One region of the Streptomyces thermoviolaceus genome, then DNA from elsewhere that is predicted to be linked to it. Evidence: riboswitches for the same ligand, from Rfam matches in the RefSeq annotation. Region 1 holds a riboswitch; the other holds the start of a gene.
The links. Region 1 has a riboswitch for S-adenosylmethionine ahead of OG899_RS19770 (aminotransferase class V-fold PLP-dependent enzyme). Riboswitches for the same ligand answer to the same signal wherever they lie in the genome.
Positions count from the first base shown of each region.

Region 2: linked by a shared signal. The riboswitch ahead of thrC (threonine synthase) and the one ahead of OG899_RS19770 (aminotransferase class V-fold PLP-dependent enzyme) in region 1 are both predicted to bind S-adenosylmethionine.

Region 1 covers NZ_CP109280.1:4,535,175-4,541,373, reverse strand. Annotated here, with positions in the region: gene OG899_RS19780 (rhomboid family intramembrane serine protease) at 1-285, shown strand, start outside; gene OG899_RS19775 (Lrp/AsnC family transcriptional regulator) at 282-563, shown strand; gene OG899_RS19770 (aminotransferase class V-fold PLP-dependent enzyme) at 595-1,956, opposite strand; SAM riboswitch class IV at 2,275-2,391, opposite strand; gene trpD (anthranilate phosphoribosyltransferase) at 2,489-3,553, opposite strand; gene OG899_RS19760 (cytochrome bc complex cytochrome b subunit) at 3,724-5,361, opposite strand; gene OG899_RS19755 (ubiquinol-cytochrome c reductase iron-sulfur subunit) at 5,358-6,199, opposite strand, start outside.
Region 2 covers NZ_CP109280.1:3,415,223-3,421,421, reverse strand. Annotated here, with positions in the region: gene OG899_RS15045 (cold-shock protein) at 1-173, opposite strand, end outside; gene OG899_RS15040 (MoaD/ThiS family protein) at 609-884, opposite strand; gene thrC (threonine synthase) at 881-2,164, opposite strand; SAM riboswitch class I at 2,182-2,320, opposite strand; gene OG899_RS15030 (glucosyl-3-phosphoglycerate synthase) at 2,508-3,452, shown strand; gene OG899_RS15025 (hypothetical protein) at 3,514-3,837, opposite strand; gene OG899_RS15020 (trehalose-6-phosphate synthase) at 4,412-5,851, shown strand; gene otsB (trehalose-phosphatase) at 5,892-6,199, opposite strand, start outside.

The sequences.
Region 1 (6,199 bases):
GTCCTCGGTGCCTTTCTGTATCTGTTCCCGCGGGCGCGGGTGACCAGCGTCCTGCCGTTCCTGTTCTTCCTGCCGCTCAGACTGCCGGCGTGGATCGTCCTGCCGTTCTGGGCGACCCTGCAGTGGCTGGCCGCCGGGCGGGCCGGCCAGGGCCCGGGCGTGGCCTACCTCGCCCATGTGATCGGCTTCGCCCTGGGCTTCGCCTGCGCATGGGTCCGCTACGGGCGGCGGACTAGAGTGAAGCCCGCCCCTGCTCCGGCTCCCGAGGGAGAGAACCAGCCGTGATCACCGCGATCGTCCTCATCAAGACCAGCGTGGACCGGATCCCTGAGATCGCCGAGCAGATCGCCGCGCTGGACTCCGTCAGCGAGGTCTTCTCCGTCACCGGCACCTACGACCTGATCGCCATGGTCCGGGTGCGGCAGCACGAGGAACTGGCCGAGGTGATCCCCGGGCGGATCAGCAAGATCCCGGGGGTGGAGGCCACGGACACCCATGTGGCCTTCCGTACGTACTCGCAGCACGACCTGGAGGCGGCGTTCGCCATCGGCCTGGACTCCTGACCGCGGCGGGCCGCCTCCCGGCCCGCCCGGGTCACACCACCGGCACGCAGCGGCCGCCCTCCGTGCGGTACTGCCACCTCGCGCCGTCGCGGACCAGCTCCCGCACCGCGGTCACGAACCGTTCGACGTGCTCGTCGGGGGTGCCGGCGCCGAAGCTGACGCGGACGGCGTTCAGCGACGCCTCGCCGGGCGCGGCCTCGGGGGCACCGCACTCGCCCTGCGTCTCGGGGTCGGTGCCGAGCAGGGTCCGCACCAGCGGGTGGGCGCAGAACAGCCCGTCCCGCACCCCGATGCCCCACTCGGCGGAGAGCGCCGCGGCGAAGCGGGAGCTGTTGAAGCCCTCCACCACGAACGAGATCACACCGACCCGCGGGGCGTCGTCACCGAACAACGACAGCACCTTCACTTCGGGCACCTCGGCCAGCCCCGCGCGCACCCGGCGGATCAGGTGCTGCTCGCGCTCCACCAGGGCGTCGAAGCCGGCCTCGGTCAGCGCCTTGCACGCCGATGCGATGGCGTAGGCGCCGATGACGTTCGGGGAGCCGGCCTCGTGCCGGGCGGCGCCGCAGTGCCACTCCACGTCCAGGCTCCCGTCGTCGCGCCGGGTGACGCGGCGGCTGGCCCCGCCGCCGGCCAGGTACGGCTCCGCCTCGTGCAGCCAGTCGGTCCGCCCGGCCAGCACCCCCGCGCCGAACGGGGCGTAGAGTTTGTGGCCGGAGAACGCCACCCAGTCCACGTCGAGGTCCCGCACGGAGACCGGGTGGTGCGGGGCGAGCTGGGCGGCGTCCAGGACGATCCGGGCGCCGTGCGCGTGGGCGGCGGCCGCCAGCTCGGTGACCGGCCACAGCTCCCCGGTGACGTTGGAGGCGCCGGTGACGCAGACCAGGGCCGGGCCGTGGGGTTCGCGCAGGGCCAGCGCCCGCTCCAGGGCGTCCACGGCCTGCCCGGGACTGCGGGGCGCGTCCAGATACGTCACCCGGGCGTCGCGCCAGGGCAGCAGCGAGGCGTGGTGCTCGGTGGCGAAGACGAACACCTGGCAGCCGGCGGGCAGCGCGCGGGCCAGCAGATTGAGGGAGTCGGTGGTGGACCGGGTGAAGATCACCTCGTCGTCGGGGCGGCAGTCGAGGAACTCCGCGACCGTCCGGCGAGAGGACTCGAACAGCTCCGTGGACAGCTGGGACAGGTACCCGGCCCCGCGGTGCACGCTGCCGTAGTACGGCGCGTAGGCGGCCACGTCGTCCCAGACGCGTTGCAGGGCAGGTGCGCTGGCCGCGTAGTCGAGCGCGGCATAGGTGACCTCGCCGCCGGTGACGAGCGGCACGGTGACGTCACGGCCGAGCACGGGCAGCGGGGCGCACACGGACCGGCCGGGGGCGACAGCGGAGACAGACATGGGTGAACTCCCGTGGAGGCAGGCGGCGTCGACCGCGCGAGCCCACGCGCCCCGGGACATGCCGGTGTCCGGGCACGGCTCAGCGCGGAAGACGTGACGCGAAGAGAAGGAAACGCGAGGAGAAAGAAAGAAGAAGGGGGAACGGACGGGGTGTGGCCCCGGGCCTGTCGCGGCTCACCGGCGTCCACGGCCCGCTGCACGGGCGTGGGCGGACGGCGGGAGAACGGGCGACAGGCCTACCGCATTCGCTGGCTCACGAAAGAACTCCCTCGTCACGACCAGGACCCCTGGCCTCGCGCTCGTCAGGAGCGCGCGAGGGGTCCGCGCTTGCCGCAGACCTCGCTGCCTGCGGCCTGGTCTTCACCCGGGGCACCCCGCCACGGACGGAGGGTTGCCGGACAGCCGGCCGGGGCCTGAAGGCTGTCACTCATGACCTGGACGAAAACGTACGCGAAAAGATCGCGGTCCCGCAACCGGTGTCCGGATCGCGGGACCGCACGGCCGCGGGCGGCCGTCAGGCGTTCGCCGGCCCTCAGGCGTTGCTGGCCGCCACCCAGCGGTCCAGCACCCGCCGGGCCGCGCCGGAGTCGATGGACTCGGCCGCCTTGTCCATGCCGGCGCGGATCTGCTCGGCCAGCGTCCCCGGGCCGGGCTCCAGGGCCACCAGGGCGGCCGCGGCGTTCAGCAGCACGGCGTCCCGGACGGGCCCGCGCTCGCCGTCCAGCAGCCGGCGGGCGACCTCCGCGTTGTAGGAGGCGTCGGCGCCGCGCAGCGCCTCGACCGGCACCAGGTCGATGCCGACGTCCCTGGGGTCGAAGGTCTCCTCGGTGACCGTGCCGTCCCGGACCACCCACACCCGGGAGGTGGCCGTGGTGGTCAGCTCGTCCAGGCCGTCGTCCCCGCGGAAGACCAGGGAGGAGTTGCCGCGCTCGGCGAAGACTCCGGCCACGATCGGCGCCATGCGCGCATCGGCGACCCCGACCGCCTGCGCCGAGACCCGGGCCGGATTGGTGAGCGGGCCGAGGAAGTTGAAGGTGGTGCGGATACCGAGCTGGCCGCGGGCCGCGGCGACATGCCGCAGGGCGGGGTGGAACTTCACCGCGAAGCAGAAGGTGATCCCGGCCTCCTCGGCGACCTGGGCCACCCGCTGCGGGCTCAGCTCCAGGTTCACACCCAGCTTCTCCAGGACGTCGGAGGCTCCGGAGGCGGAGGACGCGGCCCGGTTGCCGTGCTTGACCACCTTGGTGCCGGTGCCCGCGACGACGATGGAGGACATCGTGGAGATGTTCACCGTCTTCGCGCCGTCACCGCCGGTGCCGACGATGTCCACGGCCGGCCCGGGGACCTCGATGACACGGGCGTGCTCGTACATCGCCCGGACCAGGCCGGTGATCTCCTGCACCGTCTCGCCCTTGGCCCGCAGCGCCACCGCGAAACCGGCGATCTGAGCGTCCGTCGCCTCGCCGCGCATGATCCGGTCCATGGCCCAGGCGGTGTCATCGGCGTCCAGGTCCCGGCCGGCCAGCAGGGTGTTCAGCACGCGGGGCCAGGAACGGCCCGCCGCGGTGTCGCCTCCAGCGGGGGTCACAGCGCTCATAAGCCGCTCCTGGGTCGGTGTCCGGTGTCCTTGTTCGGTGTCCCTCCCGCGCGGGCGGGACGGGGACGTGCAACGCCTCCACCCTATCCAGCCCCGGGAACGGCACAGGGCCCCGTCCGGGAGCCGGACGGGGCCTGTGACCGGGCGTGGCGACGCTCGGAATCGAAGGATCAGTGGTGGCCGTGGCCGCTCGTGATCTCCTTGTACTCCTCGACGGTCGGCTTGGCGATCTGGTTGCCCTCGCCGTAGTAGGCACGGCTGAGCTTGGCGCGCAGCTTCTCCGTGCCCTTGACCTTGCGCTCGACGCCGTTCTCGTCGACCGTCGGACCGATCTCCACCGGCTCGTACTGGTGGTGAGCGGTGAGCGTGTACAGCTGCTCCTGGCTGAGCGGCTCGTGCACCTCGATGAACTCACCGTGCGGCAGGCGCTTGATGATGCCCGACTCGCGGCCGTGCAGCACCTTGTCGCGGTCCCGGCGCTGCAGGCCGAGGCAGATCCGCTTGGTGACGATGAAGGTGAGAACCGGCACCGCGAAGAACGCGATGCGGACGAACCAGGTGATCGCGTTGATCGACAGGTGGAAGTGGGTGGCCCACAGGTCGTTGCCACCGCCGACCAGCAGCACGAAGTACCAGGCGATCCACGCGGCACCGAAGGCGGTGCGGGTCGGGGCGTTGCGCGGGCGGTCCAGGATGTGGTGCTCGCGCTTGTCGCCGGTGACCCAGGCCTCGATGAACGGGTACACCGCGATCGCGATGAGGACCACACCGAAGAGCACCAGCGGGATGAAGACGCCCAGGACCAGCGTGTGGCCCCAGAAGTTGACCTCCCAGCCGGGCATCGCACGGATGAGACCCTCGGCCATGCCCATGTACCAGTCGGGCTGGGCACCGGTGGACACCTGGTCCGGCCGGTAGGGGCCGATGGCCCAGATCGGGTTGATCTGCGCGATCGCCGCGATCACCGCGATGACACCGAAGACCAGGAAGAAGAAGCCTCCGGCCTTGGCCATGTACACCGGCAGCAGCGGCATGCCGACGACGTTGTTGTTCGTCTTGCCGGGGCCCGCGAACTGCGTGTGCTTGTGGTAGAAGACCAGGATCAGGTGGCCGACGACCAGGCCGAGCATGATGCCCGGCAGCAGCAGGATGTGGATCGAGTAGAACCGGGCCACGAAGTCGTGACCGGGGAACTCGCCGCCGAAGAGGAAGAACGAGATGTACGTGCCGATGATCGGCACGGACAGGATCGCGCCCTCCATGAAGCGGACACCGGTGCCGGAGAGCAGGTCGTCCGGGAGCGAGTAACCGGTGAAACCGGTGAACATGCCCAGGACGAACAGCAGGAAGCCGAACAGCCAGTTGACCTCACGCGGCTTGCGGAACGCGCCGGTGAAGAACACGCGCATCATGTGCACGAACATGCCGGCGAGGAAGACCAGCGCGGCCCAGTGGTGGATCTGCCGGATGAGCAGACCACCGCGCACCTCGAAGGAGATGTGCAGGGTCGAGTTGAACGCCTCGCTCATCAGCTGTCCCTGGAGCGGGACGTAGCTGCCGTGGTACACCACCTCGTTCATCGAGGGGTGGAAGAACAGCGTCAGATATACACCCGTGAGGATGATGATCAGGAAGCTGTAGAGGCAGACCTCACCCAACATGAACGACCAGTGGTCGGGAAAGATCTTGCGCATGTTGGCCTTGGCCAGGCTGTAGATGCCCAGCCGGCCGTCGGCCCAGTCGGCGAGCTTCTCGCCGGCCGGTGCCTTCCCGCGCGAGCGGGTCGGGTTGCTCGCTGTAGTACTCATCCGCGCTCCCAGAATGCAGGACCGACGGGCTCCTCGAAGTCGCCGAGCGCCTGGAGGTAACCCTCGCTGTCCACGCCGATGCGCAGCTGCGGCAGGGCGTGGCCGGCCGGGCCGAAGATGACTCGGGCGCCGTCGGAGAGGTCGAAGGTGGACTGGTGGCACGGGCAGAGCACGTGGTGCGTCTGCTGCTCGTACAGGGAGATCGGGCAGCCGACGTGGGTGCAGATCTTGGAGTAGGCCACGATGCCCTGGTGCGACCACTCGAGCTCGCGCTTGTCCTTGATGTTGTCCGGCTGCAGCCGGACGATCATCAGGGCGGCCTTGGCGATCTCGGTCTGGTACTCCTCGTTGCCTTCCTCCTCCAGGCCGTCGGGCTTGGCGAAGGTCAGGGAGCCGGTGGAGATGTCCTCGGGACGCAGCGGCTGGTTGGTGTTCATGTTCACCAGACGCTTGCCCTTGGCCCACATGGTGTGGCGCAGCTTCTCGTGCGGCAGCGGACCCAGGTCGCGCAGCAGGAACAGGCCGGAGAACGGCACCAGGGTCAGCGCACCCAGCAGCGTGTTGCGGATGAGCGGACGGCGGCCGATCGCGGACTCCTTGGCGCCCTGCTTGAAGTCCGCGTGGACCTTGGCACGCACCTCGGGGGAGGCCTCGATCGGGTGACGCTCGTCGGCGAGCTCCGCGTCGGACATCAGGGTGCGGGCCCAGTGGACCGCGCCCGCGCCGATGCAGAACAGCGCCACGCCCAGGGTGAGCCCCAGGGCGAAGTTCATCGCGCTGATGTGACCCAGCGGCCAGATGTAGATCGACTTGTCGTTCGGGATCCACACGTAGGACG
Region 2 (6,199 bases), 1.1 Mb from region 1:
GGGCCCTTCTGGCCCTGCGAGATCTCGAACTCGACCCGCTGGCCCTCTTCCAGCGTGCGGTAGCCGTCCATCTGGATCGCGCTGTAGTGGACGAAGACGTCCGCACCACCGTCGACCGCGATGAAGCCGTAGCCCTTCTCCGCGTTGAACCACTTGACGGTGCCCTGAGCCATGCCTAACTCCCCTGATACTGGCCCTTGCACAGATCCACACTTCGCGGATCCGGGTCAGACCTCACCCCCCGTGCATCGGGGGCGTGCGCCGGAACGCGTCGACCGCGGCTGAATGTATCTGCCCAACTGCCGTCTGCAACAGGTCAATCGGACGAGAAATCCGGACGCGCACGGTCGGGAATATGCCGAGAATTCCTCTGTTCTCAGGGCAAGTCGGGCCGCACGAACAAGGAAAAAGCCACAAAAGACCCGCACACTTTGGCTGCATCTTGTCGGCGTGCGGGGTGAATCCAGGGCCCCGTCGGGAGACGATCGGGAGCGCGTTCCCCGATTCTATCGCGTTCAATCACACGGAATTGCCCCCTCCGGATTTCTCGCGGAGGGGGCATCCCGGTGAACGGACGGTGACCGCGGTCGCTGGGTGCGGTGTCGGGCTCAGCCGCCGGCGACCGCCGGAATGATCGACACGCCCGCGCCGTCCGGTGTGGCCGTCTGCAGGCCCTGCTCGAAGCGGACGTCGTCGTCGTTGACGTAGACATTGACGAACCGGCGCAGCTTGCCCTGGTCGTCCAGCACGCGGGCGGCGATGCCGGTGTGCTTCTTGTCCAGGTCCGCGATGACCTCGGCGAGGGTGGCGCCCTCGGCGGTCACCTCGGCCTGGCCGCCGGTGTAGGTGCGCAGGATGGTGGGGATGCGAACGGTCACGCTCATGCGAGGCCAGCCTCTCGGAAGGAGTCCAGGGTCGGGCGGATGGTCGCGGTCAGGCCGGTGCCGGCCACCGCGTCCAGGGTCTTGAGACCGTCACCGGTGTTGAGGACGACGGTGGTCTTCGACGGGTCGAGCTGTCCGTTCTCGATCAGCTTGCGGGTCACGCCGACGGTGACGCCGCCGGCGGTCTCCGCGAAGACGCCCTCGGTGCGGGCGAGCAGCTTGATGGCGTCGACGATCTGCTCGTCCGTCACGTCCTCCACCGCGCCGCCGGTGCGGCGGGCGATGTCGAGGACGTAGGGGCCGTCGGCCGGGTTGCCGATGGCCAGCGACTTGGCGATGGTGTCCGGCTTCTGCGGGCGCACCACGTCGTGACCGGCCTTGAAGGCGGTGGACACCGGGGAGCAGCCCGCGGCCTGAGCACCGAAGATCTTGTACGGCTTGTCCTCGACCAGGCCCAGCTCGATCAGCTCCCGCAGGCCCTTGTCGACCTTGGTGAGCTGGGAACCGGAGGCGATGGGGACGACGATCTGGTCGGGCAGCCGCCAGCCGAGCTGCTCGCAGATCTCGTACGCCAGCGTCTTGGAGCCCTCGGCGTAGTAGGGGCGCAGGTTGACGTTGACGAAGCCCCAGCCCTCGCCGGCCGGGTCGCCGATCAGCTCGGAGCAGAAACGGTTCACGTCGTCGTAGGTGCCCTCGATGCCCACGAGGTCGCCGCCGTAGACGGCGGCCATGACGACCTTGCCCTGCTCCAGGTCGTGCGGGATGAACACGCAGGAGCGCAGTCCGGCCCGGGCGGCGGCGGCACCGACGGCGCCGGCCAGGTTGCCGGTGGAGGAGCAGGACAGCGTGGTGAAGCCGAAGGCGCGGGCGGCCTCCAGCGCCTGGGCGACGACGCGGTCCTTGAACGAGTGGGTCGGGTTGCCGGAGTCGTCCTTGACGTACAGCCCGCCGGTGACACCGAGTTCGGCGGCCAGTCGGTCGGCCTTGACCAGTCGCGTCCAGCCGGGGTTCAGGTTCGGCTTGTCGGCGACGTCTTCGGGGACCGGGAGCAGCGGTGCGTAGCGCCAGATGCTGGCGGGACCGGCCTCGATCCGCTTGCGCAGGGTGTCGGTGTCGTAGGCGGAGAAGTCATAGGCGACCTCCAGCGGGCCGAAGCACTCCTCGCACGCGAAGACCGGGCCGAGAGGCACGCGGTGCCCGCACTCGCGACAGCTCAGCGCGGCGGCGGGGCCCAGATCGACGGTGGAGGACGTGCTGCTTGCAACGGTGTGCACAGCCATGGAGGCGAGGCCCTTTCTCCTCATCTTCCTCACGACGCATCTCGTCGTGAGACGGATTTGGCACCTTCCCTAGCCGGGAGCCTCGCGCGGACGAGACCGGCTGGAGGGTTGCCGGGGCTTCATCGGGCCGTGTCCCTCTGCCCCTCTGGATGAGCGGTATGCGGTTGTGGATCGCGGACGACCCCGGCATGCGACGGTCCTCCGCGTTGGTCAAGACTGTAACCGAAGGCCGGACGACCGAAAGGGGTCGTCCGAACCGCGAGACGGATCACACGATCATGTGCTGCTGCGTCGACAAGGGCGTGCAGCGGCCTCACGAGCAGGGGTGAAGGAGCCGCCGACCGTGCTGCAAGAAGTCGAGCGCTGGCTGAGGACACGCTCCTGGTCGGTGACCGATCGTCCGCTCGACACGATCCTGGCCGCCAAACGGGCCGGCGGGTCGGTGGTCAGCGTGGTGCTGCCCGCGCTCAACGAGGAGGAGACGGTCGGCGACATCGTCTCCGCGATACGGCGGGAGCTGATCGAGCGGGTGCCGCTGGTGGACGAGCTGGTGGTCGTCGACTCCGGCTCCAAGGACCGCACCGCCGAGGTGGCCGCCGCGGCCGGTGCCCGGGTCGAGCACCGGGACGCGATCCTGCCGCGGATCCCGGCGGTGCCGGGCAAGGGCGAGGTGCTGTGGCGGTCGCTGCTGGTCACCCGCGGCGACGTGATCTGCTTCGTCGACGCCGACCTGCGGGAGTTCTCCGCCGACTTCGTCACCGGCATCGTCGGGCCGCTGCTGACCGACCCGGACGTGCAGCTGGTCAAGGCGATGTACGACCGTCCGCTGGCGGGTGCCGCCGGGCAGGGCGGGCGGGTCACCGAGCTGATGGCCCGTCCGTTGCTGAACATGCACTGGCCGCAGCTGGCCGGTTTCGTGCAGCCGCTCGGGGGCGAGTACGCGGCCCGCCGTTCGCTGCTGGAGCGGCTGCCGTTCCCGGTCGGCTACGGGGTGGAGCTGGGCATGCTGGTCGACGCCCTGCACCTGGTCGGGCTGGACGCGCTCGCCCAGGTCGACGTGGGCGTGCGCGTCCACCGGCATCAGGACGGCCAGGCGCTGGGCCGGATGGCCGCCGCGATCTACCGCACCGCCCAGCTCCGCCTGGCCCGCGGCCACCTGGTCCGCCCGCTGCTGACCCAGTTCGAGCGGGGCGCGGACGGTTTCGAGCCGCGGACCTATCCGGTGGACACCGAGGAACGCCCGCCGATGGCGCACATCGCGGAGTACGCGGCGCGGAAGGTGGCCTGAGCCGGGCGGCGGCTCACCGGGGCGGGCGTTGTCGCGGGGCGTTCCGGCGCCGCCGGGCGGATCAGCCGGCCACGCCGTCCGACCAGCGCCAGCGGCCCGATCCGTCCGGCCGGCAGGTCAGGTACTCGCCGCCCTTGCCGTAGGTGCTCAGGCCGTGGTGGCGCTGGGCGCAGAACTGTCCGTCGGCGTAGCAGTTGCCGGCCGGGCTGGTGATCGCGCAGGCCTTGCCGCCCCCACCGCTGCTGCTCGTGCCGCCGCTGGTGCCGCCGGAGCCGCTGCCGCCGCCCCCGCTGCTGCCGCCGGAGGAGCCGGCGTGTGCGGGCGCCGGGGTGTGCAGCAGCCGGCCGGCGCAGTCGTGGCCGTCGCGGGCCAGGGTGAAGGTCACGCCGTCGGCGCCGGTGTCCTGGTCGCAGACCTTCTCGTCGGGGCTCCAGGCGGAGGCCCGGCGTCCAGTGCCCTCGAGCTGGACGGCGTAGGTGATGTGGTCGGCCTCGGCGGCGGCGATGGCCGTGCCGATGGCGGGAGCCGGTGTAGTCGCGCAGGGTGGCGGCCGGGCTGGGCGTCGGGCTCGCGGTGTCCGTGTCCGTGGGCTCCGCGGAGGTCTGCGCGGTGTCGCTCGGGGTCGCCGTGACCGCGTGGGCCGCCTTCGACGTGCCGGAGTCGTCACCGCCGCAGCCGGTCAGCGCGAGCGCACCGGCCAGGAGCAGCGCCGCCGCAGCGGCGGACCGGCGCACGCGCGCAACGGATATGAGACGCATGGATCCCCCCCCCCATAGGTCATGTCATAGGTCACGACCCGTCCGCGCGGACCGCACGGACGGAGGTCGCTCGACTGCACACCGTATCCTCATGCTCATCACATGTCTGTCACAAGTCGCCGACGACGGTCCGGTCCGCGCCGCCCCGGGGCGGACCGGGCCGACGTTTGAGTGCCGGGGGGCCGGGCTAGGTTGAGGACCATGGCTGCAACGCACGGTGCCGAGGTGCTGGTCGCGTCCAATCGCGGCCCGGTTTCGTACGAAGTGCTCCCCGACGGTTCCCTCAACGCCCGGCGCGGCGGCGGAGGGCTGGTCTCCGGACTGTCCGCCATCGGACCGGACGCGGGCGCCGTGTGGGTGTGCGCGGCGCTCAGCGAGGCCGACCGGGAGGCGGTACGGCGGACGGCTCGGGCCGGGCGGCTGCCGGCCGAGGTGACCGGCGGGCAGCAGGTGCGGATGCTCGACATCGACGCCGGGGTGTTCTCCGACGCCTACAACGGCATCGCCAACTCGGTGCTGTGGTTCGTCCACCACATGCTGTACCAGACGCCGCTGGAGCCGGTCTTCGACGCGGAGTTCCGCCGCCAGTGGGCGTCCTACGTGACCTACAACCGGGCCTTCGCCGAGGCGCTGGCCGAGGAGGCGGCCGAGGGCGCGGCGGTGGTGGTGCAGGACTACCACCTGACACTGGTGCCGGGAATGCTGCGCGAGCTGCGGCCGGACGTGCGCATCGGGCACTTCTCGCACACCCCGTGGGCTCCGGTGGAGTACTTCCGGATGCTGCCCGACGACATCGCCGAGCAGGTGCTGCGCGGCATGCTCGGCGCGGACCGGCTGGGCTTCCTCACCCGGCGCTGGGCGGACGCCTTCACCGCCTGCTGCGAGGAGCTGGTGGGCGGGCTCGGCACCACCCGGTGCGGGGTGCACGCGCTGGGCGCGGACGGCGCGTTCCTGCGGGAGCGGGCGCAGAGCTTCGACGTCAAGGAACGGATGCTGGCGCTGCGCGAGGAGATCGGGACCGCCCCGGACGGCGGCGCCCGCAGGACGATCGTGCGGGTGGACCGCACCGAACTGTCCAAGAACATCGTGCGCGGCCTGCTGGCCTACCGGCAGCTGCTCGCCGACCGTCCCGAGTGGCGCGAGCGGGTGGTGCACGTGGCGTTCGCCTACCCCTCGCGGCAGGACCTCGCCGTGTACCGGGAGTACACCGCGGAGGTGCAGCGGCTGGCACAGGAGATCAACGCCGAGTACGGCACGCCCGCCTGGCGGCCGGTCGTGCTGCACGTCAAGGACGACTTCGCGCGCTCGCTGGCCGCGTACCGGATCGCCGACGTGGCGCTGGTCAACCCGATCCGGGACGGGATGAACCTGGTCGCCAAGGAGATCCCGGTGGTGTCCGACTCCGGGTGCGCGCTGGTGCTGTCGCGGGAGGCGGGGGCGTACGCGGAGCTGAAGGACGACGCCCTGGTGGTCAACCCCTACGACGTGATCGGCACCGCCCGGGCGCTGCACGAGGCGCTGAGCATGGCCGGCGCGGAACGGGCGGAGCGCACCAAGCGGCTGGCGGCCGCGGCCACCGCTCTGCCGCCGGCCCGGTGGTTCGTGGAGCAGTTGGAGGAGCTGCAGGCGCTGTCGCGGTGAGCGGGCGGGCCGGGGCGCACCTCCCCGGCCCGTTTCCCGGCTACCGGATCCGGTCCGCCAGCGACCGCAGCAGGGCGACGACGCCCGCGGGGCCGTCCACCACCAGGTCGGCGCGCTGCGACAGCTCCGTCACCTCGGTGCTGCCGCTGCACACGGTCAGGCCGGGCACGCCGTCGGCGCGGAGCCGGTCCAGGGCGGCGAAGGCGGGCAGGTCGCCGAGGTCGTCGCCGGCGTAGAGGACCGCGCTGACACCGCTGTCCTCGTGCAGGGCACGGACGTGGTCCAGCAGGGCGACGCCCTTGTCCATGCCCGGCGGGCGCAGCTCCAGGACCATGCGGCCGGGCTCGA